DNA from 3 places in the Bradyrhizobium sp. 31Argb genome. Region 3 is predicted to be linked to each of the others. Evidence: predicted binding sites of a transcription regulator. Region 3 holds the regulator's gene; each other region holds the start of a gene.
The links. The regulator PhoB, encoded in region 3, activates phosphate uptake and scavenging genes when phosphate is short. The targets are predictions, from matches to a motif close to TGTCATNNANCTGTCAT.

Region 1 (12,950 bases), on a different contig from region 3:
TCGAAGGTGATGCGCCGCGCGTTGGAGGCGCCGGGATAGTCGCGGCAAGCCTGCAGCAATTCTTGAATCGGAAATTTGCGGTTGAGCGGCACCAATTCGTTGCGCAACTCGTCGCGCACGGCATGCAGCGAGATCGCGAGCATGACGCCGATCTCCTCGCCGGTGCGGATGATGTTCGGCACCACGCCCGAGGTCGACAGCGTGATGCGGCGGCGGGAGATGCCGATGCCTTCATTATCCGCAACGATGAGCAGCGCATCGCGCACCGCATCGAAATTGTAGAGCGGCTCGCCCATGCCCATCATCACGACGTTGGTGACCAGGCGATTGCCGTTCTCGCGGTCGGCCCAATCATTGAGGCGATCGCGGGCCACCATCACCTGGCCGACGATCTCGCCGGCGGTGAGGTTACGCACCAGGCGCTGCGTGCCGGTGTGGCAGAAGGCGCAATTCAGCGTGCAGCCGACCTGCGAGGAGACGCAGAGCGTGCCGCGGTCGGTCTCGGGGATATAGACGCATTCGACCTCATGCGGCTTCTCGAGCCGATCGCCGCTCGGCAGCCGCAACAGCCATTTGCGGGTGCCGTCGCTCGAGATCTGCTCGGCGACCACTTCGGGCCGGTCGACAGTAAAGTGCTTTTCCAGCTCGCTGCGCATGTCCTTCGAGACGTTGGTCATCTCGGCAAAGCTGTTGGCGCCGCGGAAATAGATCCAGTGCCAGAGCTGCTGGGTGCGCATCTTGCGTTGCGAGGCCGGCACGCCGATCTCGCCGAGGCGCTCGGTGATCTCCGCGCGCGACAGCCCGATCAGCGACGGCTTGGCCGGCGGCACGTAGGTCTCGAGCGGAACTTTCTCCACGAGCGCGGTGCTAGCGCGATCGCTCTGGCTGGTGAGGGTGTCGGTCATGGAACATCAAATAGGCCTTCCAGCAGGCGCTGGAAAGGCATGAATGCCGCTGTTTCCGAATGAACTAGCGCCTGCAGTCCTGCGCCAGCCGATCGAGCGCCTGCGACAGGCCCTTGAGCGAAAATGTGTCCGTCGTCTCGGTGCCCTTGGCCGAGACGCCCTTCACGGTGAGGTCCGCGGCCTTGCGCATGGCCTCGACCATGCGCTCTTCTTCCGCGGCGTTCTTGATCCAGAGCCCGTCGCCCTGGGTGTACATCGCATACGACCCGCCGCCGACTTCGAGTGTCGATTCCGAGCCGGGCTTCAGCGTGTAGCCGATCATGATCGAGACTTCGTTGACGACTTTTTCCGCTGGACGGGTCGAGACGAAGGCGTAGGCCGGATCGCGCGGGCGATTCGGCGGATTGGTTTTCGACGACGACGGTTTTGCCAGCGCAAAACACACCTTCTTGCCGTTCGGAGCCGCCGTGTAGGCGCCCCAGGTGCCGAACTGGCCGATCAGCGTCGGTTCGGCGCCACCGGCGGCAGCCGTCGCAGCAGCCTCCGGCTTGGCCGGGGCCGCAGACTTCGCCGCGCCCTTGGTGGCTGCTTTGGGGGAACCGCCCTGCGCCACGGCAAGGGAGGTCGTCCCGCAAAGCAGGGCGCTTGCAACCAGAGATGTCAGTATTTGCCGCACGGACAACTGGTTCCCCTATCATTGTGACTGGAAGATGGCCCAACCGGCGTCGTCCCCGGCGCGATGCAATAGCCGGAAAAGGCCTTTTTGGGAAGGTAGTTAGGGGAGTGGCGCGCGGTTCCGCCGCATTAACTTTTGGCACGCGAGGCGCGCTGCTGTTCCCACTGCGCGTCGGTCCATTGCAGGAGATCCTCGGCCCCGGAACTGCGCAAATGCGCGCCGCCGTCCTGCACCACCATCTCGCCATTGATATAGCTGGCCTGGTCGGAGATCAGGAAACTCGCGAGGTTGGCGAGCTCGCCGTGCTCGCCCGGACGGCCCAACGGGTTGCGGTACGCCCAGCCCTCCTCGCGCCCTTCGGGCCGGAGCTGGCCGGTCGCACCCGGCGTCGGGAATGCGCCCGGCGCGATCGCGACGGCGCGGATGCCCTTCGGCCCCCATTCCACCGCAAGGCTCTTGGTCATCGCCAGCACGGCCGACTTCGCCATCGCCGACGGCACGGTGAAGGCGCGCCCGGTGATCGTCGAGGTGGAGAGGATCGAGAGGATGACGCCTTTGTGCCTGCCCTCGATCCACCGCTTGCCCGCGGCGAGGGTGCAATACATCGTGCCGTGCAGCGTCGGCGCCAGGATCGCGTCCGCGGCGCGGAATGAGAGATGCTCGGTCTGCGCGATGAAGGTCGCCGCAGCGTTGTTGACGAGCACGTCGATCGGCGCCTCGCGCCAGATCGTGTCCATCATCGCATCCACCGCTGCGCCATCGCGGATGTCGCATGTGATCGTCGCAACCTTGGCGCCGAGATCGTCGCGCAATCTCGTCGCCGTCTGCTGCAGTAATTCCGTTTTGCGGCCGCAGATCACAAGTTCGGCGCCGAGCTCGGCGAAGCGTCGTCCCATCGCGGCGCCAAGACCGGAGCCGCCGCCGGTGACGAGGATCCGCTTGTGCGCGAGCAGGCTCTTTTCAAACATTGTTTGATCCCTCCGCATTGTATTGTCGCCCGGCTTCAAATCCGGCATGAAGCGAGCAGCCTTTCTGCGTCCGAAAATCAGGTGTGTCCATGAAAGCCATTCTCTGCACGCAATATTGCCAACCCGACGATCTCGTGCTGGCTGACGTGCCCGATCCCGTGGCCGGACCGGGCGAAGCGGTGATCGTGATCAAGGCCGCGGCTTTGAACTTCTTCGATATCCTGATGATCCAGGGCAAGTACCAGATCAAGCCGCCGTTCCCGTTCTCGCCCGCGGCGGAGGTCGCCGGCGTGATCGAGAGCGTCGGCGCTGGAGTGACCGACCTCAAGGTCGGCGATCGCGTGGTTGCCTCCTGCGGCCACAATGGCGCGCGCGAGAAGATCGCGCTGCCGGCGAATTCGATCGTGAAGATTCCCGACAATCTCGATTTCGATCGCGCCGCCGGGATCATCATCATCTACGGAACCGCGCTGCATGCGCTGGAAGATCGCGCAAACCCGAAGCCGGGCGAGACGCTGGCCGTGCTGGGCGCCGCCGGCGGCACGGGGCTTGCGGCCTGCGAGCTCGGCAGACTGATGGGCCTGAAGGTGATCGCCTGCGCTTCCTCGGACGAGAAGCTTGAGTTCGCCAAGCAGCACGGCGCCGAGCTGACGCTCAACTACGCCAAGGAAGATCTGAAAGACGGCCTGAAGGCGCTGACCGGCGGCAAGGGCGTCGACATCATCTTCGATCCCGTCGGCGGGACCTACGCCGAAGCCGCGCTCCGCGCCATCGCGTGGGAAGGCCGCTTTCTCGTCATCGGCTTTGCCGCCGGTGACATTCCGAAGATGCCGCTGAACCTCGCGCTGCTCAAAGGCTGCGACATCCGCGGCGTGTTCTGGGGCGCATGGACGCGGCTCAACCCCGAAAAGAACCGCAAGAACCTGCAGAAGCTCGTGCAGTGGACCGCCGAAGGAAAGATCTCTTCGCATGTCGACCGCACCTTCCCGCTGTCGCAAACGGCCGAAGCACTGAAGGTGCTCGCCGGCCGTAAGGCGATGGGCAAGGTGATCCTGCATCCGTGAACAGACGGCATGCGCCGTAAAATAAAAAGAAGATTTCACACGCCTGAGTTGTAGCGCCGGGCAGGTGCGGCGCTTCCACTTATGGATTCGCGCGCACTTACCTGAGTGGCTCGAATGCGCTTACCTATGTGAATAGATTGAGCGAGTCGGGTTCCGAATACGGAACTTATTCCCAAAGCGCCCAATTTTAATCCAGTGAATTGGGCATTTTTGCCCTAATCAAACCAAAATAAGTCCCAATTCGCTCTGATCAGGGCCGTTTTTTGGGCTCATTCGCAGTGCGTAAGTTCCCGTTAGCGGGCACTCGGGGAACGTCGACAACAAGCAAGAGACAACCAGGGATGCCCGTGCGTTGCGTATTGTGTAACGGGAAGCGTCAACATGGTGGATATTTCAGGACGCATGACGCCGAGGCAGGCGCATGACGCGGATTTCGACGATCCTGAGCTAGCAGAGTATCGCTACCAGCGGTCGCATCGAGCAGATACCGACATCGACAGAGACGAACCCGCTCCGCTGTTCCTTTCATACCCTCTCGACGAGGACAGCGGTGCGAAATACCAACGAGGTTCCCTTGAACGCTCGCTTGGCCGCTCTTTGCTCACGAGCGGTCTTCTCATCGCTGCCGCTGCGGCGGCCGCTGTTTTGCTGGTTTCCCTTGATGTCACACGCGACACCATGGTCGCCGCCAAGACGTGGCTGCTGGGCACTTCGCAGGTGCATGCGCGAACCGTCATAGCAGCACTCCCGCAACCCGTGAGCGAGCCGGTACCGCCGCCGCCAACCAAGGCAGCTCCGCCGTCGCGCGAGCAGATCACGGCGGCCTATCAGGAGGCGATCAAGGGCGGCCAGGTTGTGGTCGGGCCATCACCATCTGTCTCTGCCACTCCACCAGCACCGTCTGCCGCTCCACCCGCGCCGTCGGCAGCGCCACAAGCGGCACCGCCCGCTACGCCGCAGGCAAGACAGGTCAGTCCCGACGAGCTCAGCGCCCTCATGAAGCGGGCGAACAGCCTGCTTGCGATCGGCGATATCCCAGCCGCACGGCTGCTGCTCGAACGCGCCGCCGATGCGCAGGAAGCCGACGCGGCGCTGCTGCTGGCGCGGACCTACGATCCCCTGGTGCTGGGAACGAAGGATGCGCGCGCGATCACGCCCGATCCGGCTCAGGCGCGGATCTGGTACCGCCGGGCGGCCGAGCTTGGCTCGCAGCACGCCCAGCAACGTCTCACACAAATGCAAGACTGAACCTTTTTGGGGTAACACATGCGACGCTTGTTTGGAGTGGCGTTATTCGCCCTGACGATGATTTGCGGCCCGGCAGTACGGGCCGAGGAAACCGAATATGACCCGGCCAAGGTCAGCGACAGCCTGAGAGCCATCTTCCAGTTCGGCTCGGTCGCCACCAAGCAGAGCCTGAACGCCAACACGGTGACGTTGATCACGGGTACGATCGGCGGCACCTACGTCCAGTTCGGCGCCGACCTCGCTTCCGTGCTCGACGACGGCAACAAGTTGCGCGTACTGCCGATCGTCGGGCGCGGTTCGGTGCAGAGCGTCGCCGACATCCTGTTCCTGCAGGGCGTCGATCTCGGCATCGTCCGCGCCGACACGCTCGACTATCTCGAACGGAAGGGCTTTGCGAAGGACATCAAGAAGCAGTTCGCCTATGTGACCAAGCTCTACAACGAAGAGATGCATGTCGTCGCGCCGAAGACGATCAAGAGTTTGAAGGATCTCGAGGGCAGGATCGTCAGCGTCGACCTGCCCAATGGCGGCACCTTTGTCACCGCACTGACGGTGTTCGAGCGGCTCGGGATGAAGGCGAAGTTCGTCTATATCGAGCAGCGCATCGCGATGGAGAAGTTGAAGGCCGGTGAAATCGACGCCGTGATCGTGACCGGAGGCAAGCCCTACAAGTCGGTCAGCACATTCAACAATGATGGCCGCTTCCACCTCGTCACCGTCAACTATGACAAGCCGCTGCAGAACGACTATCTGCCGGCGACGCTCATCTCAAAGGACTATCCGAACCTGATTTCGGATCAGGAGCGCGTCGACACCATCGCCGTTCCCGCCGTGCTCGCGGCCTATAACTGGGCGCCGAACACGGAACGCTCGCGCAAGCTGGCGCTGTTCGTGGATGCTTTCTTCACGAAATTCCCGACCTTCCAGAACCCGCCGTTCCATCCGAAATGGAAGGAGGTCTCGCTGGCCGCGCCGCTGCCCGACTGGACCCGGCTGCCGGCGGCCAAGCAATGGCTTGAGAAGCACAGCGTGGAAGCCGTGACGCGCAGTCGCTTCGACGAGTTCCTGAAGCAATCGCCGGCCGCAGCCAAGCTGCAGACGGACTCCGACAAGGAGGCGCTGTTCAAGCAGTTCCAGGCATGGGAAGCGGAGAACACCGCCCGCGCGCAGGTGCGCACGGGCGAGAAGCGCTAGATCTACGACTCCTCCGCCGTCTCGATGCCGCGCTTCAGCGCAGCACGGGCGGCTTCGCGGTGCTCCGGCGTGATGTGGCTTGCGACCACGCGGATCGCGGTCGCCAGGATCGCGGCATCATCGGTGAAGCCGAGAATCGGCATCACGTCCGGCACGAAGTCGAACGGCAGGATGAAATAGGCGATGGCGCCGAGCAGCGCCGCCTGCACATGGCGCGGCGTCTCCTTGTCGAAAGCACAATAATAGGCCGCCAGCAGGTCTTCGGCGAAAGGCAGTTTCGCCACCACCCGCTTCAGCTTGATCCAGAAACGCCGTCGCACGCTCTCGCGGTCCTGCGCCAGCCGATCGGCCGGCTCGAAACCGACAGTGTGTTCGGATGATGTCATCGGAAGAAGCTCCCTCGGACCACAGCCCGCCAAGCGGTCCCGCGATCCCTGACGCAAAAGGTGGGGACCTCCCGCCTGCCCTGCAAGATCGTCCAAGGAGAAGTCGCCTCTCTCAGCCAGCCTGCTTGGCGATCGCCTCCATAGCCCTGGCCAATTCGATGTCGCGCGCCGTGACGCCGCCGGCGTCATGGGTTGCAAGCACCACATCGACCGTCTTGTAGACGTTCCTCCATTCCGGGTGATGGTCGCGCTTCTCCGCGATCAGCGCGACGCGCGTCATGAAGCCGAAGGCCTCGTTGAAATCCCTGAACGTGAAAGTCTTGGCGATCGCCTCACGTCCCGGCACCTCGGACCAGCCGGATAGTTCCTTCAGCGCAGATTTCCGCGCCTCCGCCGACAACCGTCCTGCCATGGCAAACCTCCATCTCGCTCGCTCACACCCTAACACCGGCAGCCATCAGCGGGATCCATGCTCACGACGCGGCCGCAAAGCGTGTCCTATCGCCGCTGGTAACCATGACGGGATTGTAACCTAGGCGCTGCCGGAATTTTGTTACAATGCGGAGGATAAACGCGTCGGCAGGATGACCCAGAACCTCAAACGGCTGTTTGCGCGATCGATGACCGAGCCTGACTTCGTCGCCGCTCCAGCTTCGCCGCCGCGTTCGGCGCGGCGTCGGCTGAGTTTCGTGATGATCGCCGGCGCGCTTGCCATCATTGGCGCACTGGCCGCCGGCTATTACTTCGCGATGCGGCCGGTGAACCTCAGAATCGCGGTCGGCCCCACCAACAGCGACGACCTCAAGGTGGTCCAGGCGCTGGCCCAAGCCTACAACCAGGGCAACAGCCAAATCCGCCTGCGTCTTCTGCAGACCGACGGCGCGGTGGCCAGCGCCGAGGCGTTGGCCGACGGCAAGGCCGACCTCGCCATTATCCGCGGCGATCTGGATGTCCCCAGGAATGCGCAGGCGGTGGCGACGCTGCGCAAGAATGTCGTGGCGATCTGGGTGCCGCCGCAGGGCAAAGGCAGGGGCAGGAAAGCCGCGCCAAAAATCACCAAGATCGCGCAGCTCGCCGGCCACCGCGTCGGTGTCGTCGGCCGCACGCCCGCCAACGTCAACCTCCTGAAGGTGATCCTGCAGCAATATGGCGTCGACCCCGCCAAGGTCGAGATCGTCCAGTTTTCCGCCAATGAGACGGCCGAGGCGATCAAGAGCCAGAAAGCGGACGCCTATCTCGCCGCCGGACCCGTCAACAGCAAGATCACGACCGATGCGATCGCAGCCTCGACCCGCGGCACGCCGACCTTCCTCGCCATCGACGCGGCGGAAGCGATCGCGCAGAACCATCCCGCCTATGAAGCCTCGCAAATCCCCGCCGGCTCGCTCGGCGGCGTCGACCGGCCTGCGGACGAGGTCAAGACCATCAGCTTCTCGCACCATATCGTGGCGCGCAGGGGCATTTCCGAATCCACCATCGCCATCTTCACCCGGCAGCTCTTCTCGATCGGGCAATCGCTGAAGAACGATTTCCCGCCGGCTGCCAGGATCGAGACACCGGACACCGACAAGGACGCCACGATTCCCGTGCATCCTGGGGCTGCGGCTTTCGTCGATGGCGACGAGAAGACCTTCCTCGACCGCTACAGCGATTACATCTGGTGGGGACTGATGCTGGTGTCCGCGATGGGTTCGGCCGGCGCCTGGTTTGCCGGTTACCTGAAAAAGGACGAACGCAGCATCAACACCTCGCAGCGCGACCGGCTGCTCGACATGCTCGCCGCCGCACGCCACAGCGACTCGATGGAAGAGCTCGACCAGATGCAGGCGGAAGCCGACAACATCCTGCGCGATGCGCTCGCATGCTACGAGCACGGCACAATCGAGGAAGGCACGCTGACCGCCTTCAACATCGCGCTCGAGCAGTTCCACAACGCCGTCACCGACCGCAAGCTGCTGTTGATCAGCATGCCGCAACACCTGCAGCGCGCCAGCGCGCAATTCCGCGCGGCAGGGACCGCTTAGCCAAGGCGGGATACTCGACGCCCCGTCATTCCGGGATGCGCCGAAGGCGCAGGCCCGGAATCCATCGGGCCGCGAACGACGTGGATGAATGGATTCCGGGCTCACGCTTCGCGTGCCCCGGAATGACGGCTAGGAGCCGTAATCGCTTCGTCATAGAATCCTTCTAGGTCTGTTGCGACATTTCGGCGCATCCGGCGCCGGGCCGACGGAGGCTTGCCATGACGATCAGGATTTCCCGCCGAAAATTCCTCTCTTCAGCCGCGGCTGGCGCCGGCGTCATCGCGATGCCCCACCTGTCCCGCGCCGCTGACCGGCCGGCCGTCACCCATGGCGTGCAGTCCGGCGATGTCGGGGTTGACGGCGGCGTGGTCTGGGCGCGCGCCGACCGGCCGTCGCAGATGATGGTCGAGGTCGCAACCACCGAATCCTTCAAGGACGCGCGCGCGCTGCCGCCGATCGCGGCGCTGCCCGAAAGCGATTTCACCGCCAAGATGCTGCTGGAAAACCTGCCCTCGGGCCAGGACATCTTCTACCGCGTCCGCTTCCGCGACCTTGCCCATGTCAACGTCACCGGCGAGCCCGTGGTCGGCCGCTTCCGCACCGCGCCCGCCGACCGGCGCGATGTCACTTTTGTTTGGGGCGGCGACGTCGCCGGCCAGGGCTGGGGCATCAATCCCGACGACGGCGGCATGTTCACCTTCGCCACCATGGGCAAATACAAGCCGGATTTCTTCCTGCATTCCGGCGACACCATCTATGCCGACGGCGTCATTCCGTCCGAGGTGAAGCTCGCCGACGGCAAGCTGTGGAAGAACCTCACCATCCCGGAGAAGGCCAAGGTCGCCGAGACGCTCGACGAATACCGCGCGGCGCACAAGTACAACCTGCTCGACGAGCATGTGCGCGCGTTCAATGCGGAAGTGCCGATCTTCGTGCAGTGGGACGACCACGAGGTCACCAACAACTGGTCACTGTCAAAACAGCTTCCTGCCGCCTACAAGGAGCGCGACATCAACGTGCTGGCGGCGCGCGCCTTCCACGAGATGTATCCGATGCGCGAAAGCATCGTCGAGCCGGGGCGCGTCTATCGTACGCTGAGCTACGGACCGCATCTGGACGTGTTCATGCTGGATGAGCGCAGCTATCGCGGACCCAACGGTCCGAACCAGCAGACCAGCTATGGCCCCGATGCCTATTTCCTCGGCCCGGACCAGCTCGCCTGGCTGAAGCGCGGACTGCTCAACTCGCGCGCCACCTGGAAGGTGATCGCCTCCGACATGCCGCTCAGCCTCATCGTCTATGACGATGCGGCCAACAGCAAGGGCTCCGAAGCGTTCGCGCAAGGAGACGGCCCGCCGCGCGGCCGCGAACTCGAGATCGCCGAGATCCTGCGTTTCATCAAGACCGCCGGGATCGTCAACACCGTCTGGCTCACGGCGGATGTGCACTACGCCGCCGCGCACTACTACAATCCGAACAAGGCGCAGTTCCAGGACTTCGATCCGTTCTGGGAATTCGTCTCCGGCCCGCTGCATGCCGGCACGTTCGGCCCCAACGAGCTCGACAACACGTTTGGACCCGAGGTGAAGTTCATCAAGGCGCCCGGCGCCGACAAGCAGAACCTGCCGCCATCGGCGGGCATGCAGTTCTTCGGCCACGTCAAGATCGACGGCGCAACCGGACAGATGACAGTAACCTTGCGCGACCGCGCCGACGTCGCGCTGTGGTCAACCACGCTCGACCCGAAGCCGGTGTAGGAAGGCTGCCTGTAGCCCGGATGGAGCGCAGCGAAATCCGGGACGGTCCATCGGCGAACTCGAGACCCCGGATTGCGCTGCGCTCCATCCGGGCTACAGATCTTAGACCCGCCTTCGCAGTGCTGCTTCCAGCGCTTCGCTTGAGCACGGCTTGACCAGGCGCGGCTTGTCGGCCAGCGCGGCGGGAAGGCGGACATCGGCGCCATAGCCGGTGACGAAGACATAGGGGATCTGTAGCGCGCCGAGCTCTTCGGCGAGCGCAAAGGTGTTCTCGCGGGCCAGCACGACATCCAGCAGCGCGAAGTCGGGCCGGCGATAGGCGATGATCTGAAGCGCTCGCGCGACGCTGGTCGCCGTCCGCACCGTCTTCACCCCAAAGCCGAGGATCGTGTCCTCGAAATCGAGGGCGATGATCGGATCATCCTCGACGATCAACACGTCGGAGGGCATGCCGTTGAAGAGGGCGGGTTCCATGAGCGTGCCAAGTCCTGTGTTGAAGGTCCTGTCTTGAAGGATTGATCTGATCGCCGGTGATGAGCCGGCCATCGGCACGCTGCCGGCGCGTCGCCCAAGCACACCGGCGGTTCCCTTATCGAAACGCACCACACCGGGATCCCGTCGTCTGTTCACTTGTGCACACAACAGGAGGAACGGGTTGACTATCGTCGCGGTTGGTGAGGGGGAGACCCGATGCTTCAACAACGCAGCCAACCGGACAGAGCAGACCGGCCCTTTAACAACCTGTTGCGCCGTCTGAGCGACGCCGATTATGGGCTGATCGCACCGCACCTCGCGCGCGCCGAGGCCAACGCCAACGACCTGCTTTACAACCCCGGCGACGACGTCGAGACTGTGTATTTTCCCTGCGGGCCCGGCCTCGTCTCCTACCTCGTGACCAACGAGGACGGCCGCGACGTCGAGACCATTCTGGTCGGCCGCGAAGGTGCTGTCGGTGGCGTCGTCAGCCAGGGATTTCTTCCCGCCTATACCCGCATCATCGTCAAATTCGGCGGGCCGTTCGTGCGGATGACGGTCGGCAGGCTGGAAGCGGCCAAGCTGAAATCGCCCTCGATCCGCAACGTGTTCGCGCGCTATGCCGATTGCATGCTGGCGCAGATCTTCCAGTCGACGGCCTGTAACGCAATCCACTCGATCGAGCAGCGCACCGCCAAATGGATCATCTCGGCGATGGAGCGCACCAATGGCAACGGCGCCGTGCCGCTCACGCATGAGCAGCTCGCCACCCTGCTGGGGGTGGGCCGCAGCTATGCCAGCCGCGTGATTCAGTCCTTCAAGGCCGAGGGCGTGCTGGAGACGCGCCGCGGCGCGATTCTGGTCCGCAACCTCGATGTCCTGCGGCTCCGCTCCTGCCTGTGCAACGAGGCCGTCAAGGACCACTTTGAGGAGGTGCTCCGCGGCGTCTATCCGAGCAAGGAAGAGGAAACCGGATAGCGGGATCCCGGTAAGATATCGGCGGTTGCCGGAACAACCGGCAGGGTTCGAAAAACGGCCGGTAACCGGCAAACAACGCATTGTTTTTTGACGGTTTCTGACTATATTGCGCCGCAAACGCGCAAGCTTTGCCCGGTCCCTTTTGGCCGGGCTTGCTTTTTGAGGCGAACCGCGCCCCGCGAGATTTCAACGGCTTGAGTGTGATCCGGACCCGGAGGGGCCGTAGTTGCTAAAGATCGATCCCGGCTTTCCGGCGAGATCGCTCAAGACCTGTGCATGACCGAAAAGCAGAGCCATGAATCTTCGTAACGTCGCCATCATCGCCCACGTCGACCACGGCAAGACCACGCTGGTGGACCGCCTGCTGCAGCAATCCGGTACGTTCCGCGAGAACCAGAAGGTCGCCGAACGCGCCATGGATTCCAACGACCTCGAGCGCGAGCGCGGCATCACCATCCTGGCCAAGGCCGCCTCGGTGCAGTGGAAGGACATCCGCATCAACATCGTCGATACCCCCGGCCACGCCGATTTCGGCGGCGAGGTCGAGCGCATCCTCAACATGGTGGACGGTGCGCTCGTGCTGGTGGACGCCGCCGAAGGCCCGCTGCCGCAGACCAAGTTCGTGGTCTCCAAGGCGCTCAAGGTCGGCTTGAAGCCGATCGTCGTCATCAACAAGGTCGACCGCCCCGACGCGCGCCCAACCGAAGTGATCAACGAGGTTTTCGATCTGTTCGCGGCGCTCGACGCCAGCGAGGAGCAGCTCGATTTCCCGATCCTGTACGGCTCGGCCAAGCAGGGCTGGATGGCGGAGAGCCCCGAAGGCCCGAAGGAAGCGGGCATGCAGCCGCTGTTCGACCTGATCGTGCGGCACGTCGCGCCGCCGAAGGTCGAGGAAGGCCCGTTCCGCATGATCGGCACCATCCTCGAGGCCAATCCCTATCTGGGGCGTATCATCACCGGCCGCATCTCCTCCGGCATCCTCAAGCCGAACCAGGCCGTGAAGGTGTTGAATGCGGAAGGCAAGCTGGTCGAGCAGGGACGCGTGTCAAAGATCCTGGCGTTCCGCGGAATTGAGCGCACACCGCTCGATGAAGCCGAAGCCGGCGACATCGTCGCCATTGCCGGCCTCACCAAGGGCACCGTCGCCGATACGTTCTGCGACCCCACCGTCGAGACGCCACTGCAGGCGCAGCCGATCGATCCGCCGACGGTGTCGATGTCCTTCATCGTCAACAACTCCCCGCTCGCAGGCACCGAGGGCGACAAGGTGACGAGC
Region 2 (5,365 bases), on a different contig from region 3:
TCAACGTGCAGTCGGGAGCGACCGTTGGCGACAACGGCATAGCGGCGATCGGCCTCAACGACTCCAATACCGTCATCAATAACGGTACGCTTTCCGCTGCACCAGGAAGCACCGGCATCTTCGCGGGCCAGAACAACACGATCACCAACGCCGCGACCGGCTCCATCACGGTCGGCAACTTCGGCAACGGTATCTTCGTCGCAGGCAACAGCACGGTGACCAACGCCGGCACGATCACGACAGGCTTCACCTCTTCGCCCACGGCCGGCATCTTCGCGATCAACGACAACAACACCATCACCAACACTGCGGGCGCCAGCATTACGGTCGGCCACGACGCCGCGGGCATTGCTGTGCAGGGCAACAACGCGGTGATCAGCAACGCCGGCTCGATCACATCAGACGATTTCGGCATGGCTATCATCGCAGCCGGCGACAACACGAAGATCACCAACAGCGGCACGATCAACGTCGGCATGTTGGGCTATGGCATTATCTCGTTCCCGCTCTCCCTCGGCGCGTCCGGCACCATCACCAACACAGGCAGCATCGTCGGCGGCGACAGCACCACAGGCATCTTCGCGGTCGGCGATTCCCTCACCGTCACAAACGCGGGCACGATCACCGTCGGAAACAACGCGCCGGCCGCCGGCATCGAAGTCTCGACTGCCGGGTCTGCCGGCAGCAATCAGGTCGTCAACACCGGGACCATCAATGTCGGTAGCGACGCCGTCGGCATCGTGGTCAACGGTGGCGGCTCCGTCTTCAATTCGGGCACCATCAACGCCGCCACCGGTTTCGCTGCGATCGAGTTCTGCGGCTGCGGTTTCGGCACCCCCAATGTGCTGACGCTCGGCCCGGGCAGCGTCATCCACGGCCTGGTGTTCGGCAACGGCGGCGACACCTTCCAGCTCGGCGGCACCGGTACCGGCACGTTCGACCTCAGCCTGATCGGACCGGGAAATCAGTATGATGGCTTCTCGACCTTCAACAAGGTCGACAGCTCGAAATGGACCGTGACTGGCACCGGCGCGCAGGACTGGAATGTGCTCGGCGGCACGCTCGCAGTCGATGGCGTCATCAACGGCAGCGTGGCGGTCAGCGCCGGCGGCGTGCTCTCGGGCGTCGGCACGGTCGGCAACACCGCGATCGCGAGCGGCGGCGCGTTCATGCCGGGCAATGCGGTGCCGGGTGCTTCCACCACCGTTGCCGGCAATCTCGCACTGCAGTCCGGCGCGCTCTATCTGGTGCAGCTCAGCTCCACCACGTCCTCCTTCGCCCATGTGACCGGCACGGCTACGCTCGCCGGTTCGGTCGGCGCCAGCCTTTCGCCCGGCAGCTCGGTTTCGAAGCGGCCCTATACGATCCTGACCGCGGATGGCGGCCTTGGCGGGACGACATTCGGCGGCCTCAATGTGGCCGGCCTGCCGGGCGGCCTGACGGCGGCGCTGAGCTATGACGCGACCAATGTCTATCTGACGTTCGGTCTCGACTTCGGCGCCGGGTCCAATCTCAACATCAATCAGCACAACGTCGCTGGCGCGCTGACCAACTTCTTCAATGCCAATGGCAGCATTCCCTTGCCGTTCGCATCGCTGACGCCGGCCGGCTTGACGCAAGCCTCGGGCGAGGTGGCGACGGGATCGCAGCAGGCGACCTTCAACGCGATGAACCTGTTCCTGGGATTGCTGACCGATCCGTTCATCGCCGGCCGCAACGGCGGCCTCAGTGACGGCGCGGGCGCAATGCCCTTCGCCGATATGGACGGCGCCAACGCCTACGCCTCAACCCGCATGGCGCGCAGCAAGCGCGAACGCGATGCCTACGCCGCCGTCTATCGCAAGGCACCCGCCGCGCCGCCGGGCTTCGACCCGCGCTGGAGGGTGTGGGCTGCAGGCTTTGGCGGTTCGCAGACCACGGACGGCAACGCCGTGCTCGGCTCGAACAACGCGAGCAGCAGCGTCTATGGCACCGCTGTCGGTTTCGACTATCGCGTCTCGCCGTCGCTGCTCGCGGGCTTTGCGCTTGCCGGCGGCGGCACCAATTTCAGCGTCAACGGCCTGGGCTGGGGCCGCTCCGACCTGTTCCAGGCCGGCGCATTCGCGCGCACCACCACGGGCCCGGCCTATCTCTCCGCCGCATTCGCCTATGGCTGGCAGGACGTCACCACGGACCGCTTCGTCACCGTCGCAGGTGTCGATCACCTCCGCGCCGAGTTCAACGCCAACACCTATTCTGGCCGGCTCGAAGGCGGTTATCGCTACGCCACGCCGTGGCTGGGCCTCACGCCCTATGCGGCGGCGCAGGTGACGACCTTCGACCTGCCGAACTATGCCGAGGCCGTGGTCTCCGGAGCCAGCACCTTTGCGCTGAACTACACCGCCAAGAGCGTCACCGACACGCGCACCGAGCTCGGCCTGCGCGCGGACAAATCCTTCGCCGTGGAGGACGGAATAGTGACGCTGCGCGGCCGCGCCGCCTGGGCGCATGACTTCAACCCGGACCGTGCCGCGAGCGCCGTGTTCCAGACGCTGCCGGGCGCAGCCTTCGTCGTCAACGGCGCGGCGCAGGCGCATGATTCCGCGCTCACCACGGCATCGCTGGAGATGAAGTGGCTGAACGGCTGGTCCGCGGCCGGAACCTTCGAAGGCGAATTCTCCGGCATCAGCCAATCCTACGCCGGCAAGGGCGTGGTGCGCTTTTCCTGGTAGCCAGAAAGCGTAGGGTGGGCAAAGCGCAGCGTGCCCACCATCCACGGTCGGTGCAAGAAAGGTGGGCACGCTGCGCTTTGCGCACCCTACAACGCGTTCCGTCAGAACGCTGCCGGAACGTACATCTCCGGCGGGATCGGGCCGCGGTGATAGTCGGGATTGCGGACGCGCGGCGGCAGCGCAACCGCGATGTGCTGCACCGATTGATACGGAATCTGGCTGAGCAGATGCGAGATGCAGTTCAGCCGGGCGCGCTTCTTGTCCACGGCATCGACGATCCACCACGGCGAGTCGGGCAGGTGGGTGTGCTCCAGCATCGTCTCCTTGGCCTTGGTGTACTGCTCCCACCGCGACCGCGCCTCGACGTCCATCGGGCTCAGCTTCCACTGCTTCAGCGGATCCTGGATCCGCATCGTGAAGCGGAATTGCTGCTCGTCGTCGGTGATCGAGAACCAGTATTTGATCAGGATGGTGCCGGAGCGGATCAGCATGCGCTCGAACTCCGGCACCGACTTGAAGAATTCCTGGTATTGCTCGTCGGTGCAGAAGCCCATCACACGCTCGACGCCGGCGCGGTTGTACCAGCTACGGTCGAACAGCACGATCTCGCCGCCGGCCGGCAGATGCGCGACATAGCGCTGGAAGTACCATTGGGTCCGCTCCCGCTCGCTTGGTGCCGGTAGCGCCGCGACGCGGCAGATGCGCGGGTTGAGGCGCTGGGTGATGCGCTTGATCACGCCGCCCTTGCCGGCGGAGTCGCGGCCCTCGAACAGGATCACGACCTTCTTCTTCTCGTGCTGCACCCAGTCCTGCAGCTTCACGAGCTCGCCCTGCAGCCGTAGCAATTCCCGGAAATAGAGTTTGCGATCGAGCACAGGCAGGCCCGCCCGTGCAGCGTCGTCGAGATCGTCCAGCCGCATATCGTCGAGTTCGAGCTCGAGTTCCTCGTCGAGATTGTCGGCGATTTCCTGGTTGATGCGCTCGCGCAGGGCGGCTTCGTCGATCGGAGTGGATGTGGTCATGGAGTGCTGTCTCTCGGCTGCTCACAGTCGGGATGTGGAGTGCCGGAATTGACGATGCTTGTGTGACATCGGAATGACGAGCGTCTCACACTGGCGTCGCAGGCGTGCTAAGAAGCTCCGCTGTTGCCCGTCATGCCCCGCGAAGGCGGGGCATCCAGTAAACGCTGGCGCTTGTGGCTTGGCCGAGAGGCTGGCGTTTACTGGATCGTCCGCCTGCGCGGACGATGACGGCGGAGTGGGAGCGGCGACTGAGGGAGCCTCAGCCGTTGTTGCTGGCCAAAAACGAAAAGGATGGGAGATAGCCTAATGATCACGCTGACTGCCAAAGACATCCTGCCGGAGGACGGCACCAACGGCACGCTGGTCGGGCGCGTCTGGTTGCCACGGCGTGACGGACCTGCCGTGGTCGCCGTGCGCAGCGACGGTGTGTTCGATGTGACCGCGCGCTTTCCGACCGTCAGCGCATTGTGCGAGGAGAGCGATCCGGCCGCCGTGCTGCGCACCATCAAGGGCGAGCCGCTCGGCGAGCTCGACAGCATTGCGGCCAACACGCCGCCGGATCGCCGCGATCGGCAAAAGCCGTGGCTGCTCGCGCCGCTCGATTTGCAGGTGTTGAAGGCCGCCGGCGTCACCTTCGCCATTTCGATGCTGGAGCGCGTGATCGAGGAGCGGGCACGCGGCAATCCCGCTTCCGCCGAGGCCATCCGCAAAGAGGTGGTGCGGCTGGTCGGCGACGATTTCTCCAAGCTCAAGCCCGGATCGGAGGAGGCGATGCGGCTGAAGCAGGTGCTGATAGAGCAGCAGGCCTGGAGCCAGTACCTGGAGGTCGGCATCGGCCCCGACGCGGAGGTCTTCACCAAGGCACCGGTGTTGTCCTCGGTCGGGACCGGCATGGATGCCGGGTTGCATCCGAAATCGACCTGGAACAATCCGGAGCCGGAGGTCGTGCTCGTCATCTCGAGCCGCGGCAACATCGTCGGCGCCACGCTTGGCAACGACGTCAACCTGCGCGATTTCGAGGGACGCTCGGCGCTGCTGCTCTCCAAGGCCAAGGACAACAACGCCTCCTGCGCCGTCGGCCCGCTGCTCCGCCTGTTCGACCGCAGCTTCTCGCTCGACCGTGTGCGCAACATGGATGTCGGCCTGACCGTGAAAGGACTGGACGGCTTCGTCCTCGAAGGCCACTCGTCGATCAGCAAGATCAGCCGCGATCCGACCGACCTCGTGGCGCAGACCATCGGACCGGTCCATCAATATCCTGATGGCTTTGCGCTTTTCCTCGGCACCATGTTCGCGCCCGTAAAAGACCGCGATGCGCCGGGCCAGGGCTTTACCCACAAGCGCGACGACATCGTCACGATTGCAGCACCCGAGCTCGGCAAGCTCGTCAACCGCATGCGCTCAAGCGACGAATGCGAACCCTGGACGTTTGGTATCTCCGCATTGATGAAGAGCCTCGCAGTCCGTGGTTCGTAGTCCGTAGGGTGGGTTAGCGAAGCGTAACCCACCACTTCTCGAGCCTCAAACTCCGCCGTCATTCCGGGGCGTGCGCAGCGCGAACCCGGAATCCATTTCACCACGTGTTCTGCGGCTGGATGGATTCCGGGCTCGATGCTTCGCATCGCCCCGGAA
Region 3 (12,555 bases):
AATGGACGGATAGCGGTCGACCACGGAGGCGAGCTTCTGCTTGAGCAGGAGCGACATCTTCTGCACGTGATCGAAGAAGCCGGGCTGCAGCATCACATCGAGCACGGCGCTGGCGGCCGCGACCGCGAGCGGGTTGCCGCCGAAGGTCGAGCCGTGCGAGCCCGGCGTCATGCCGGACGCGGCTTCCGCGGTCGCAAGGAAGGCGCCGATCGGAAAGCCGCCGCCGAGCGCCTTGGCCAGCGACATCACATCGGGAGTGACCCCGATGCGCTTGTAGGCGAAGAGATCGCCGGTGCGGCCCATGCCGGTCTGCACCTCATCGAAGGCGAGCAGGAGACCGTGCTCGTCGCAAAGCTGGCGCAGCGCCTTGAAGAAGGCCGGCGGCGCAGAGCGCACGCCGCCTTCGCCCTGCACCGGCTCGATCAGGATGCCTGCCGTCTGCGGACCAATCGCGCGTTTCACCGCTTCGATGTCGCCATGCGGCACCTGGTCGAAACCGTCCATCGGCGGGCCGAAGCCCTCGAGATATTTGGCGGCGCCGGTCGCGGCCAGCGTCGCGAGCGTGCGGCCATGGAAGGCGCCTTCGAAGGTGACGATGCGATAGCGCTCCGGATGCCCCTTCGAGAAGTGATAGTGACGCACGACCTTGATCACGCCTTCCATCGCTTCCGCGCCGGAATTGCAGAAGAACACGAAGTCCGCAAAACTCTGCTCGCACAGCCGCGCGGCAAGCTTCTCGCCGTCCGGGCTCTTGAACAGGTTCGACATGTGCCAGAGCTTCGTCGCCTGCTCCTGCAGCGCCTTCACCAGATGCGGATGGGCATGGCCGAGCGCGTTCACCGCGACGCCGGAGGTGAAGTCGAGATAACGCTCGCCTTTGGTCGAGATCAGCCAACAGCCTTCGCCGCGTTCGAAGCCGAGATCGGCCCTGGCAAAAACGGGAAGCAGATGCGACGTGGCGCTGTCGGTCATGGCGATCACTGAAGGGTTTTAGACAAGCCTTTCAGATGAGCCCTGGCGGCGTGCAGCGATGCAGACACGCGGCTGGAGCTCATCCAGCGAAAACAAAACGTGCCGCCTTTGCAGGGCGGCACGTAAAGGCATTCTATGCGCGCGGCGGGTGCTGTCAATCGCCACGAAGCCGCCAGGCTGCGCTGCAAAGTACCGGGTAATCCGCGGGTTTCCAGTGTAGTGGAAAAGCCCGATTGCAATCCCTAAATGTCGGAACATGTGGACGCATAGGCGCGGACTCTTGCGCCAGAGTCACGCCATATTGTAGCGTCTGGCCTGTCGGGTACGACATCTCGTGCGGCAGTTTTGATCCCTAGAGTCCTTTGTGTGCGGCGTACACGTTCGGGTGCGGTTTTCGTGCCCGGCGAGCCTTAAGGGATTCTGCCCGCAGGGATTTTTGAGATTAGGCATCGCAGCGCTGTCCCAGGATCGGCCGGCGCAACGCGAAGGGAAAGATGCGATGACGGTATTGACCTGGTCCGACGAACGCGTCGAGCAATTGAAGAAGCTCTGGGAAGCCGGGCTCTCGGCCAGCCAGATCGCAGCGGAACTCGGCAACGTGACGCGCAATGCAGTGATCGGCAAGGTGCACCGGCTCGGCCTCTCGGGTCGCGCCAAGAGTCCAGCCGCCACCGCACCGCGGCAGCGCAAGGCGCGTCCCGCACAGCCGATGATGCGCGTGGCGCGTCCGGTCTCCCGCGGCAACACCGCGCTCGCGCACGCCTTCGAGGTGGAGGTGGAAGCGGACCCTATCGCCTACGACAATGTGGTGCCGATGAGCCAGCGGCTGTCGCTGCTCGAATTGAACGAGGCCACCTGCCACTGGCCGGTCGGCGATCCCTCGAGCCCGGAATTCTTCTTCTGCGGCGGCAAGGCGCTTCCCGGCCTTCCCTATTGCGCGCACCACTCCCGCGTCGCCTACCAGCCGGCAGCGGACCGCCGCCGTCCGACGGTCAAGCCGTCACACGGCAAGTAAGCCGACGACAGATCGTAGCCCGGGTGAAGCGCAGCGTAACCCGGCAATGCTGTATCGGCAGGTCCAAATTTCCCCGGGTTACGCTTCGCTGCACCCGGGCTACGGATTGAGGTCGCCGAGTTACGACTGCTCGGCCTTCGCGAAGCGATCATCCAGCGCGTAGCCCGCGCCGCGGACGGTGCGGATCGGGTCCTGCTCGCGGCCGGGATTGAGCAATTTGCGCAGGCGGCCGATGTGGACGTCGACGGTGCGCTCGTCGATATAGATGTCGCGCCCCCAGACGCTGTCGAGCAACTGCTCGCGGCTGAACACGCGGCCGGGATGCTCCAGGAAGAACTCCAGCAGGCGATATTCGGTCGGGCCGAGATCGATCGGACGGCCCGAGCGCGCGACGCGACGCTTCTCGCGGTCGAGCTCGATGTCGCCATAGGTGAGCACGGTGGCGAGCCGCTCCGGACTTGCCCGACGCAACAGGCCCTTCACCCGCGCCAGCAGTTCAGGCACCGAGAACGGCTTGACGATGTAGTCGTCGGCGCCGGTCGCCAGTCCCCTCACGCGCTCGCTTTCCTCGCCGCGCGCGGTCAGCATGATGATCGGGAGCTGCTTGGTCTCCGGCCGCGCCCGTAGACGGCGGCACAGCTCGATGCCGGAGAGTCCCGGCAGCATCCAGTCGAGCACGACAAGGTCGGGAATGCGTTCCTTGAGCCTTGTGTCCGCATCATCTCCACGGGCGACCGTTTCGACATCATAGCCTTCTGCATCGAGATTGTAGCGCAACAGCGTCGTCAGCGCTTCTTCGTCTTCGACCACCAGAATGCGTGCGCTCATCGGCTTGGCTTCTCCTATAGCGGGATGACTCTCTGCCTGAATCGTCATCCCACTCTTCCTTTGATGTTTTGAGCAGGATCTTCTTCGGAAAACCGGCTTCGACTTTCCTGGATGTGCTCTAGTTGCCCGGAACGGTCGTGGCGAACGTCGTCATATCCCCCTTCGGCCGCTTGTCGGTCATCTGCTGACCCTCGATCATGTAGAACACCGTCTCCGCGATGTTGGTGGCGTGGTCGCCGATCCGCTCGATGTTCTTGGCGCAGAACATCAGGTGGATGCAGAACGAGATGTTGCGCGGATCTTCCATCATGTAGGTGAGGAGCTCGCGGAACAGCGAGGTGCAGATCGCGTCCACCTCCTCGTCGCTCTTCCAGACGTTCATCGCGGCCGGCAGATCGTGCGCGGCATAAGCGTCGAGCACGGACTTGACCTGCGACAGCACGAGGTCGGTCATGTGCTCCAAGCCGCGGATCAGCTTCAGCGGCTGGAAGTCGTTCTCCAGCGCGGCGACGCGCTTGCCCATGTTCTTGGCGAGGTCGCCGATCCGCTCGAGGTCGGTCGCCACCCGCATCGCGCCGACGATCTCGCGCAGGTCGACGGCCATCGGCTGGCGGCGGGCGATCGTCAGCACGGCGCGCTCTTCGATCACGCGCTGCAGGCTGTCGATCTCGATGTCGGAAGCGACGACACGCTTGCCGAGCGCAATGTCGCGGCGGATCAGCGCATCGACGGATTCGGTGATCATCCGTTCGACCAGCCCGCCCATCTCCGCGACCAGACGGGTCAGTTCCTGAAGATCGCTGTCGAACGCCTTGGCGGTATGTTCAGAAGCCATGATGTCCCTCCTCAACCGAACCGGCCGGTGATGTAGTCCTGGGTGCGACGATCGCTCGGCGAGGTGAAGATCTTGCTGGTGTCGTCAAACTCGATCAGTTCGCCCAGATACATGAACGCGGTCTTGTCGGAGACGCGCGCCGCCTGCTGCATGTTATGCGTGACGATCGCGATCGTGTAGTCCTCCGACAGCTCCTGGATCAGTTCCTCGACCTTGGCGGTCGAGATCGGATCGAGCGCCGAGCAGGGCTCGTCGAACAGGATCACTTCGGGCCGCACCGCAACCGTGCGGGCGATGCACAGACGCTGCTGCTGGCCGCCGGAGAGGCTCAGGCCGGAGGCGTTGAGCTTGTCCTTGACCTCGTTCCACAGCGCGCCGCCGCGCAGCGCTTTCTCGACTCGGCCGTCCATTTCGGATTTCGAGATCTTCTCGTAAAGGCGGATGCCGAAGGCGATGTTCTCATAGATCGTCATCGGGAACGGCGTCGGCTTCTGGAACACCATTCCGATCCGCGCCCGCAGCAGGTTGAGATCGAGCTTGGGGTCGAGAATGTTGGTCTGGTCCAGCATCAGTTGGCCGGTGGCGCGCTGGCCGGGATAGAGGTCGTACATCCGGTTGAAGATCCGCAGCAGCGTTGACTTGCCGCAACCGGAAGGACCGATGAAGGCGGTGACGCGGTTGGTGCCGAGCGCCAGGTTGATGTTCTTCAGCGCGTGGTGCTCGCCGTAATAGAAGTTGAGGCTGCGTGCCGTCACCTTCGGCGGCGCTTCCGGCAGCGATTTCTGGGGAATGGCCGCGCTCGGGCTGGTCGTCGATACGGTCATATCGGTCATTTTGCGCTCCTTTCGGCGCCGAGGATGCGCGCGCCGATGTTGAGCGCGAGCACGGTCAAGGTGATGAGCAGGGCCCCGCTCCAGGCGAGCTCTTTCCAATAGGCGTAGGGGCTCTGCACGAAGTTGTTGATGGTCACCGGCAGGTTCGCCATCGTCTTGGTCAGGTTCAGGCTGAAGAACTGATTGGACAGCGCGGTGAACAGCAGCGGCGCGGTCTCACCGGCGACGCGGGCGGTCGCCAGCAGCACGCCGGTGATCAGGCCGGAGCGCGCCGCACGATAGGCGATCCGCTTGATCACCAGCGAGCGCGGAAGGCCAAGCGCGGAGGCCGCCTCCCGCAGCGGGTTGGGGACGAGCAGCAGCATGTCCTCGGTGGTGCGCAGCACGACGGGGATGACGATCACCGCCAGCGCCAGACAGCCGGCCAGCGCGGAGAAGCCGCCCATCGGCACGACGACCGCGCCATAGATGAACAGGCCGATGATGATCGACGGCGCGCTCAAGAGGATGTCGTTGATGAAGCGGATCACCGAAGTGAGCCGGTCATGCTTGCCGTATTCGGCCAGATAGGTGCCGGCAAACAGGCCGAGCGGCGCGCCGATGCCGACACCGATCACGGTCATGATCACCGAGCCGACGATCGCGTTCAGGAGACCGCCATCGGTGGAGCCGGGCGGCGGCGTGTTCTTGGTGAAGACATCGAGGCTGAGGCCGGCGAGGCCGTTGTAGAACAGCGTGAACAGGATCAGCGCCAGCCAAGTCACCCCAAACGCGGCAGCGGCGATGCAAAGCCCGCGGATGATGATGTCGTTGCGACGGCGAGACCTGTAAATCGGATTCATGGCTCAGTTCCCCGCCTTCTTTTCCAGACGCATCAGCATCAGTCGCGCACAGGCGAGAACAATGAACGTCAGCACGAACAGCAACAGGCCGAGCAGGATCAGGCCCGATTGGTGCAATCCGTCACTCTCGGCGAATTCGCTGGCGATCGCCGCCGAGATCGTCGTGCCCGGCGCGAAGATCGAGGAGGAGATGCGGAACGAGTTGCCGATGATGAAGGTCACGGCCATGGTCTCGCCGAGTGCGCGGCCGAGGGCCAGCATGATGCCGCCGATCACGCCGACGCGGGTATAGGGAATCACGACGTTGCGGACGACTTCCCAGGTGGTGCAGCCGACCCCGTAGGCCGCCTCCTTCAGGACCGGCGGCACTGTCTTGAACACGTCGACCGAGATCGCCGTGATGAAGGGCAGCACCATGATCGCCAGGATCAGCGCGGCGTTGAACAGGCTGAGATAGGACGGCGGGCCGCCGAACACCGCGCCCAGCAGCGGCACGCCGTCGAACAGGCGGATCATGAACGGCTGGAAGGTGTTGGCGAGGAACGGGCCGAGCACGAAGAAGCCCCACATGCCGTAGATGATCGAGGGGATGCCGGCCAGGAGCTCAATCGCGATGCCGATCGGGCGGCGCAGCCATTGCGGGCAAAGCTCGGTGAGGAAGATCGCAATGCCGATGCCGACGGGAATGGCGATCAGCATCGCGATGATAGAGGTGATGAGCGTGCCATAGATCGGCCCGAGCGCACCGAGCACCGGCGGATCGGCCGACGGCGCCCAGCGTTGCGTCGACAGGAAGGCGAAGCCGTATTCCTTCATCGCCGGCCAGGCGCCGGCAATCAGCGAAAGAATGATGCCGCCGCCAAGGATCAGGAGCACCGAAATCGCGCAGGCCCGGGTGATCCAGTAGAAGGTGAGGTCACCGAGTTTGAAGGCGCTGAGGGCCTTGGCACGATCGTAAGGTCCGGAGGCTGCCATTACGTCGCTTTGAACGGCCATGTCTGCCACGCCAATCCCCTGTGTTGACTGATACAATAGAAGGGTCGCTTCTTGTCGAGCGATCTTGCCGACGAGTTTATCCGGCGCCGCTTCTGGGTCCGAGGACCAGACCCGGAACCCCTTGGGATTCCGGGATCACTTGCTGCACTCGCGCCCCGGAAGATGACGGGGCGCGAGGCTCTCGATGCGAGGCTCAGCTCTTGATGTCCGAGGCCCAGGTCTTTTCGATCAGCTTGACGACCGCTTCCGGCATCGGAATGTAGTCGAGCTCCTCGGCGGCCTTGCCGCCCTTCTCGAACGACCACTTGAAGAACTTGATGGCTTCGCCCGAAGCCACCTTATCCGTCGGCTCCTTGTGCATCAGGATGAAGGTCGCCGCGGTGATCGGCCAGGACGCATCGCCCGGCTGGTCGGTCAGGATCACGTAGTAGCCCGGAGCCTTGGCCCAGTCCGCGTTGGAAGCAGCAGCCTGGAACGCAGCAATGGTCGGCTGCACGGTCTTGCCCGCCTTGTTGACCATCGCGGCATAGGTCAGCTTGTTCTGCTTGGCGTAGGCGTATTCGACGTAGCCGATGGCGTTCTTGGTCTGGCTGATGTTGCCGGCAACACCCTCGTTGCCCTTGGCGCCAACGCCAACCGGCCACTCGACCGCAGTGCCCGAGCCGACCTTGGACTTCCAGTCGGCGTTCGACTTGGAGAGGAAGTCGGTGAAGTTGAAGGTGGTGCCCGAACCGTCGGAACGGCGGACCACGGTGATGGCGTCAGAGGGCAGCTTCAGCTTCGGATTGAGCTTGGCGATCGCCGCATCGTCCCACTTGGTGATCTTGCCGAGATAGATGTTGCCGATCACTTCGCCCGACAGCACGAGCTCGCCCGGCTTGATGCCTTCGAGGTTCACGACCGGCACGATCGCGCCCATCACCATCGGCCACTGGACGAGTCCGTCCTTCTCGAGCTGCTCGGCCTTCAGCGGCGCATCGGTGGCACCGAAGGTCACGGTCTTGGCCTGGATCTGCTTGATGCCGGCGCCCGAGCCGATCGACTGATAATTCAGCCCGTTGCCCGTTTCCTTCTTATAGGCGTCCGCCCATTTGGAATAGATCGGGAACGGAAATGTCGCGCCCGCGCCAGTGATATCGGCCGCGAAGGCCGACGTCGAAACGGCCACCAAGCCGGCAGCGACGATTGTCCTAAAGAAATTCATGGGGTGGTCTCCAATCCTGTGAGCGAAGCGCCGGATGCGCCCGATCGCGCTCACGCCGGTCCGTTTAGGAGCGGTCGATGCTCGTTTTACGAAGGTTGGGTGACAGTTGGATGACACATTCAAGCAATTGAAATTGCTTGACTTTATGCCGCTGCGGCGGTCTTCACCTGGGGAAAACAGGCGGTAAAAGTAGCGCCGTTTTTCGGCACGCTTTCGATCAAGAGACGGCCGCGATGACGGTTAAGAATATGTTTCACCAAGGATAATCCGAGCCCGGTTCCGCCCTGGAGGCGGCTGTCGCCGACGTCGACCCGGTAGAAGCGCTCGGTCAGCCGCGGCAGGTGTTCCGGGGCGATGCCGGGACCGAAATCCCGCACCAGGACCCGGATCTCCGGGGCACCCTCGCCGGAGGCGGCCTCCTTGAGCGAGACGATCACCCTGCCGCCGGAGGCGCCGTATTTCAGGGCGTTCTCGATCAGGTTTTCGAACAGCCGCAACAGCTCCTCGCGGTCGCCCGCGATCATGACCGGCGTCTCGGGAAGCTGGATCTCGATCACGACCTGCCGCTCGCGCGCCAGCGGCTCCAGGCCGTCGGCGACCTGGCGGATGATCGGGATCAGGTCGACGCAGGTGTCGGGGCGGACATGGGCCGAGAGCTCGACCCGCGACAGCGACAACAGATCGTCGATCAGCCGCGCCATCCGGGTGGCCTGGGTGTGCATGATGCCGAGGAAGCGCTCCCGCGCCCGCGGATCGTCCCTGGCCGGTCCCTGCAGGGTGTCGATGAAGCCCGACAGCGCCGCGAGCGGCGTCCGCAATTCGTGGCTGGCATTGGCGACGAAGTCGGCGCGCATTTCCTCGACCCGGCGCAGCGGCGTCAGGTCGTGGAAGGTCATCAGCATGCATTTGTCGGTGCCGCCGAACAGGGTCGGCACCGGCACCGGCGTGATCACCAATTCCATCCAGCGATCGACCGGGACATGATCGAGATAGGTGGCGCGCCGCGGCTCGGTGGTGGCGATCGCCTCGCGCAGCGCGGTGATGATCTCCGGCGACCGCAACGCGAATTGGGCCAGCTCGTTCTTGCGCAGCGCCGGCGCCAACTGGGCCGCTGCGGCATTGAGATGGATGACGCGCCCGGCGCGGTCGAGCAGCACCGCCGGGTCCGGCATGCCGGCGACGACGGCGGCAACCGCCCCGTTCTCGACCGGGTTGACGCTGCGGGTATCCTCGCGGGAGGCCGCCACGTCGTGCAGGCGCCAGGGCACCAGCGCCGCGGCGGCGATGCAGAGGAACACCGCAAAAGCGCGGATCAGCGAGAGCTCATCGAGCGCGACCAGCACGCTGAGCGCCAGCCCCGCCGCAAGCAGCACAATAGCCGAGTGCCGCAGCCGGTCGGGCCACGGCGAGAAGAAGGAGGAAGAGGATTCGTGAAGGGCCATTGAGCCGGCTTCTTCCTGTTCAGGCGGCGGCGTCAGGCGCTCGTGTCTCCGCGCTCGCGGACATAAACGGCCTCATGCCGCGGTTTGGCGTCGGAGCCAGCTCCCAAATGGCGCAGGCGCTTGATTCGCGCTCCGAGGATAAGCTCCCGAAACGTCAGCAAGATTACAGATATGACAAAAGGTGAAATATAGTAGAGCATCCGGAACAAAAGCATCCCGCCGAGCAGGTCCTCGCGGTCCATCTGCCAGAGGCCGACCAGCATGGCGGCGTCGAACACGCCGAGGCCGCCGGGCGAGTGGCTGGCAAAGCCCAGTAGCGTCGCCGAGACGAAGATGACGGCCACCACGACAAAGCCGAGATTGGGCTCGTCCGGCACCAGCACGTACATCGCCAAGGCGCAGAACCCGAGGTCGATGATGCCGATGCAGATCTGCAAGAGTGTCAGCGGCCCGCCCGGCAGCGTCACCGTCCAGGGCCCGCGCCCGACCACCCGCGGCTGGGTCCAGACCCAGACCACATAGGCCACCAGCGCGACGATGATCGTGAATGCCGCGACCCGATTGAGCCAGGGCGGAAGCTGATCGATCGAAGCGGCGGCCTCCGGATGATAGGCAATCCCGATGCCGAGCACGGCGGCATTGCCGAGCCAGAAGGTCAGCCCGGCCAGGAAGCAGATCTTGGCGACGTCGATCGCGTTCAGCCCCCAGGCCGAATAGATGCGGTAGCGCACCGCCCCGCCGGTGAAGACGCTGGCGCCGACATTGTGCCCGATCGAATAGGAGGTGAAGGCGGCGAGCGCATTGATGCGGTAGGGAATGTGGCTGTGGCCGATCGCACGCACCGCGAACAGGTCGTAGAAGGTCAGCGTGAAATAGCCGGCCGCCACGAACAGCGCCGCGAGGGCGATCTGGCGCGGCTCGGTGCTTTTGATGGCCTCGAGCACCTCGTTGGTGTCGATGCCGCGCAGCATGTGATAGAGCACGTAGCACGCGATCGCGATGACCGTGATACTGATCGCAACGCCCAATTTGTGCAGGACCTGCTTCTGGCGCAGAAACGCGATCGCCTTGCGGATTGCTTCCAGCATCTAGACCTCGAATTGCGATCCCGCGACGACGGCTACCGGGCGAACCCCGCCGACGCTCCGCTGTTCCCTTCCGCCTGTCGTAGCGCGTTTCGGGTCGAAGTGGAATTCGTCTGGCGACGATAAAACGCGCATCTTCAACACATTAGGGGGAGTTCATGACAGCAGGTGCACAGTTTTGCTGCATTCTCGCCGATCCGACAAGGAGTTGACACGCAGGCGCGGGCCGTGGCCAGCCCACCACCGATGCGACCGAACGTCCCGGCAGCAGCCATCGGGAGCACGAAACCCGCCTGGCAGCCGCAACTCGCCACCTCATCTGGCCGGCTGGCTGCGCGACACCACCCAGTCACGCAGCCACGATCCCACCAGGCATCCGGCGAGATAGAGCGCGAACATGATCAGGAACAGGTCGAGCCAATAGCCGAAGCGGCCGGGAACGATGTGGCCGAGCGCAAGGGCGATCAGGATCGCCGCAAGCAGCGCCAGCCATCGCGCCAGCTTTCGTGACACCCCTTCCCCGCGCTGCACCACCGATATCCAGCCCATCGCAAGGCCGATCAACAGCGCCGCGAGCAGCCAACCCCAGAAGAACGTCGCCAGATAGGCCATCACTTCACCACGAAATCGATGCGGCGGTTCTGCGCCTTGCCTTCTTCGCTGTCGTTGCCGGCAAGCGGCTGCGTGGCGCCATAGCCGACCGCCTGGAAGCGCGTCGCCGGCAGGCCCGCTTTGACCAGATAGTCCATCACCGCCTCGGCGCGCCGTTCGGAGAGCGCCTGGTTGGCGCTCTCGTCGCCGTCGCTGTCGGTGTGGCCGGCGATCTCGATCGTGGCATTCGGGCAGCGCAGCGCGGTCTCGGTCAGGCGATCGAGCAGGCCCACGGAATCCGCGGAGATATCGGCCTTGCCCGATTCAAAGCGGATCCTCGCCTTCGACAGCAGCTCGGTGAAGAGCTGCTGGCACACGGTCGCATCCACCGGGGAGGCCGCCGGCTTCACCGAAATGTCGGCCTTGTATTGCCAACCTTGCGGAAAATCCCGGCCGAGGCCGGCGCGAATCTGGTTGGCGGCGGCATCATAGAAGGCGTCGCCCGACAGCTTGACTTGGCGATCGGTCACCACGAGCGTGCCGGTCGACAGCCGCGATAAGGCGCCGAGCGCCGGCACCACGGCGTTGGCAAAGCCGGAAGGAGCGCCCACGCTGGCCTTGAGGTTGTCGACGACCTTCTCCGAGAAGAACTTGCGTCCGGCGGCCGCGACGAGCGCGGCGTGAGCGTTGTTGTCGGGCACATTGCCGGTGAGCGTCAGCGTCACCGCGACCGGATCCTTGTAGGCCTGGAAGATGTAGGGCGGCGCCTTGATGTCATTGGCTGCGACCGAATAGCCCTCGGGCAGATTCCGCAGCGCCGCCGCGATCGCCTCGCGCCCGCCGAGCTCGCGCGCCATGCCGGACAGGTTGACCTTGGTATCGGTCAGCGTGATCTTGCCATCCTTCAACTTGCCGATCTGGTCGAGCAGCAGCAGCGCCGCGCTGTCGAAGCGCGGCGGCGCGCCGCGCGCGAGCGACATCTGGTCGGCAACTTCGACGCCGCCAAGCATATTGCGGGCCGCTTCGAGCAGCTTGCCCTTGCTCGACGGTAACGGCGCACTGCCGGTGAGCGTCACCCGGACGACATCGCGCTCGGCCGACCAGACAAATGGCTTTGCTTCGGGAACGAGCCGCGTCCCGTCATTGACGAGGCGCACGCCGGGCACCGCCTCGACGGAGGCTACCGCGCTCTGACGGCCCTCCTCCGAGAACGCCTCGGCGGCAAAAGTCACGTCCCGCCCGGCGACCGCGATCCTGCGCTTGTCAAGGATGGTGTCCTTGAGCGCGGCGTTTGATCGCGCGGCGAGATCAGCCTCCACGGTTGCGGTCGAGGTCCAGGCCGCGATACCCCAACAGATGACCAGCGGAATCACGCCCGGCCACCACTTGCGACTCCACTTGAAAAGTTCGTGCATTCGGGGTCCTGGCTCCGGAACCAGAGAGAAAACAAACCCTTGGCTGACTGTCAAACCCGAAATACCGCGTCTGGCAAAGAGCCGCGTATAACCGGGCCGGCTAACCGTTTGTTCAGCGGTGGTTCGCTAATTTCGCTCCGTAATGCAACCGGCCGGCCGATTTCCCGGATGAAAAAACAGCTCAGAAAAACCGTTATCCGCGCCGGGCTCGAAGCGCTGTATTTCTCGGGAGCCCATTTCCTGCTGCGACCAATCTTCGCAGGCGTCGGGGCGGTCTTCATGCTGCACCATGTCCGGCCACGCCGCAACGATGAGTTCCAGCCGAACCATCATCTCGAGGTTGAACCGGAGTTCCTGCGCGCGATGCTGGAACATCTGCGCTCGCTCGACATCGACATCGTCACCATGGACGAGATGCACCGGCGGATGACCGAACGTGATTTCGCGCGGCGCTTTGCCTGCTTCACCTTCGATGACGGCTATCGCGACAACCGCGA

Region 1: the regulator PhoB is predicted to act here: its motif matches at 8,603-8,619, upstream of AAFX91_RS13920 (alkaline phosphatase D family protein).
Region 2: the regulator PhoB is predicted to act here: its motif matches at 3,785-3,801, upstream of ppk2 (polyphosphate kinase 2).

What each region holds. Positions count from the first base shown of each region.
Region 1 covers NZ_JBEGDB010000056.1:4,557-17,506, forward strand. The annotation lists gene rlmN (23S rRNA (adenine(2503)-C(2))-methyltransferase RlmN) at 1-905, opposite strand, end outside; gene AAFX91_RS13880 (invasion associated locus B family protein) at 970-1,587, opposite strand; gene AAFX91_RS13885 (SDR family oxidoreductase) at 1,710-2,549, opposite strand; gene AAFX91_RS13890 (NADPH:quinone oxidoreductase family protein) at 2,639-3,613, shown strand; gene AAFX91_RS13895 (hypothetical protein) at 3,995-4,861, shown strand; gene AAFX91_RS13900 (TAXI family TRAP transporter solute-binding subunit) at 4,880-6,055, shown strand; gene AAFX91_RS13905 (YkvA family protein) at 6,058-6,441, opposite strand; gene AAFX91_RS13910 (4a-hydroxytetrahydrobiopterin dehydratase) at 6,554-6,853, opposite strand; gene AAFX91_RS13915 (TAXI family TRAP transporter solute-binding subunit) at 7,026-8,465, shown strand; gene AAFX91_RS13920 (alkaline phosphatase D family protein) at 8,684-10,222, shown strand; gene AAFX91_RS13925 (response regulator) at 10,325-10,696, opposite strand; gene AAFX91_RS13930 (Crp/Fnr family transcriptional regulator) at 10,913-11,674, shown strand; gene typA (translational GTPase TypA) at 11,970-12,950, shown strand, end outside.
Region 2 covers NZ_JBEGDB010000382.1:279-5,643, forward strand. The annotation lists gene AAFX91_RS38010 (autotransporter domain-containing protein) at 1-2,711, shown strand, start outside; gene ppk2 (polyphosphate kinase 2) at 2,813-3,733, opposite strand; gene AAFX91_RS38020 (fumarylacetoacetate hydrolase family protein) at 4,040-5,209, shown strand.
Region 3 covers NZ_JBEGDB010000201.1:1,173-13,727, forward strand. The annotation lists gene AAFX91_RS29420 (aspartate aminotransferase family protein) at 1-972, opposite strand, end outside; gene AAFX91_RS29425 (GcrA family cell cycle regulator) at 1,472-1,987, shown strand; gene phoB (phosphate regulon transcriptional regulator PhoB) at 2,108-2,815, opposite strand; gene phoU (phosphate signaling complex protein PhoU) at 2,934-3,650, opposite strand; gene pstB (phosphate ABC transporter ATP-binding protein PstB) at 3,662-4,474, opposite strand; gene pstA (phosphate ABC transporter permease PstA) at 4,480-5,325, opposite strand; gene pstC (phosphate ABC transporter permease subunit PstC) at 5,329-6,321, opposite strand; gene pstS (phosphate ABC transporter substrate-binding protein PstS) at 6,515-7,525, opposite strand; gene AAFX91_RS29460 (ATP-binding protein) at 7,669-8,967, opposite strand; gene AAFX91_RS29465 (lysylphosphatidylglycerol synthase domain-containing protein) at 9,000-10,055, opposite strand; gene AAFX91_RS29470 (hypothetical protein) at 10,368-10,664, opposite strand; gene AAFX91_RS29475 (OmpA family protein) at 10,664-12,058, opposite strand; gene AAFX91_RS29480 (polysaccharide deacetylase family protein) at 12,227-12,555, shown strand, end outside.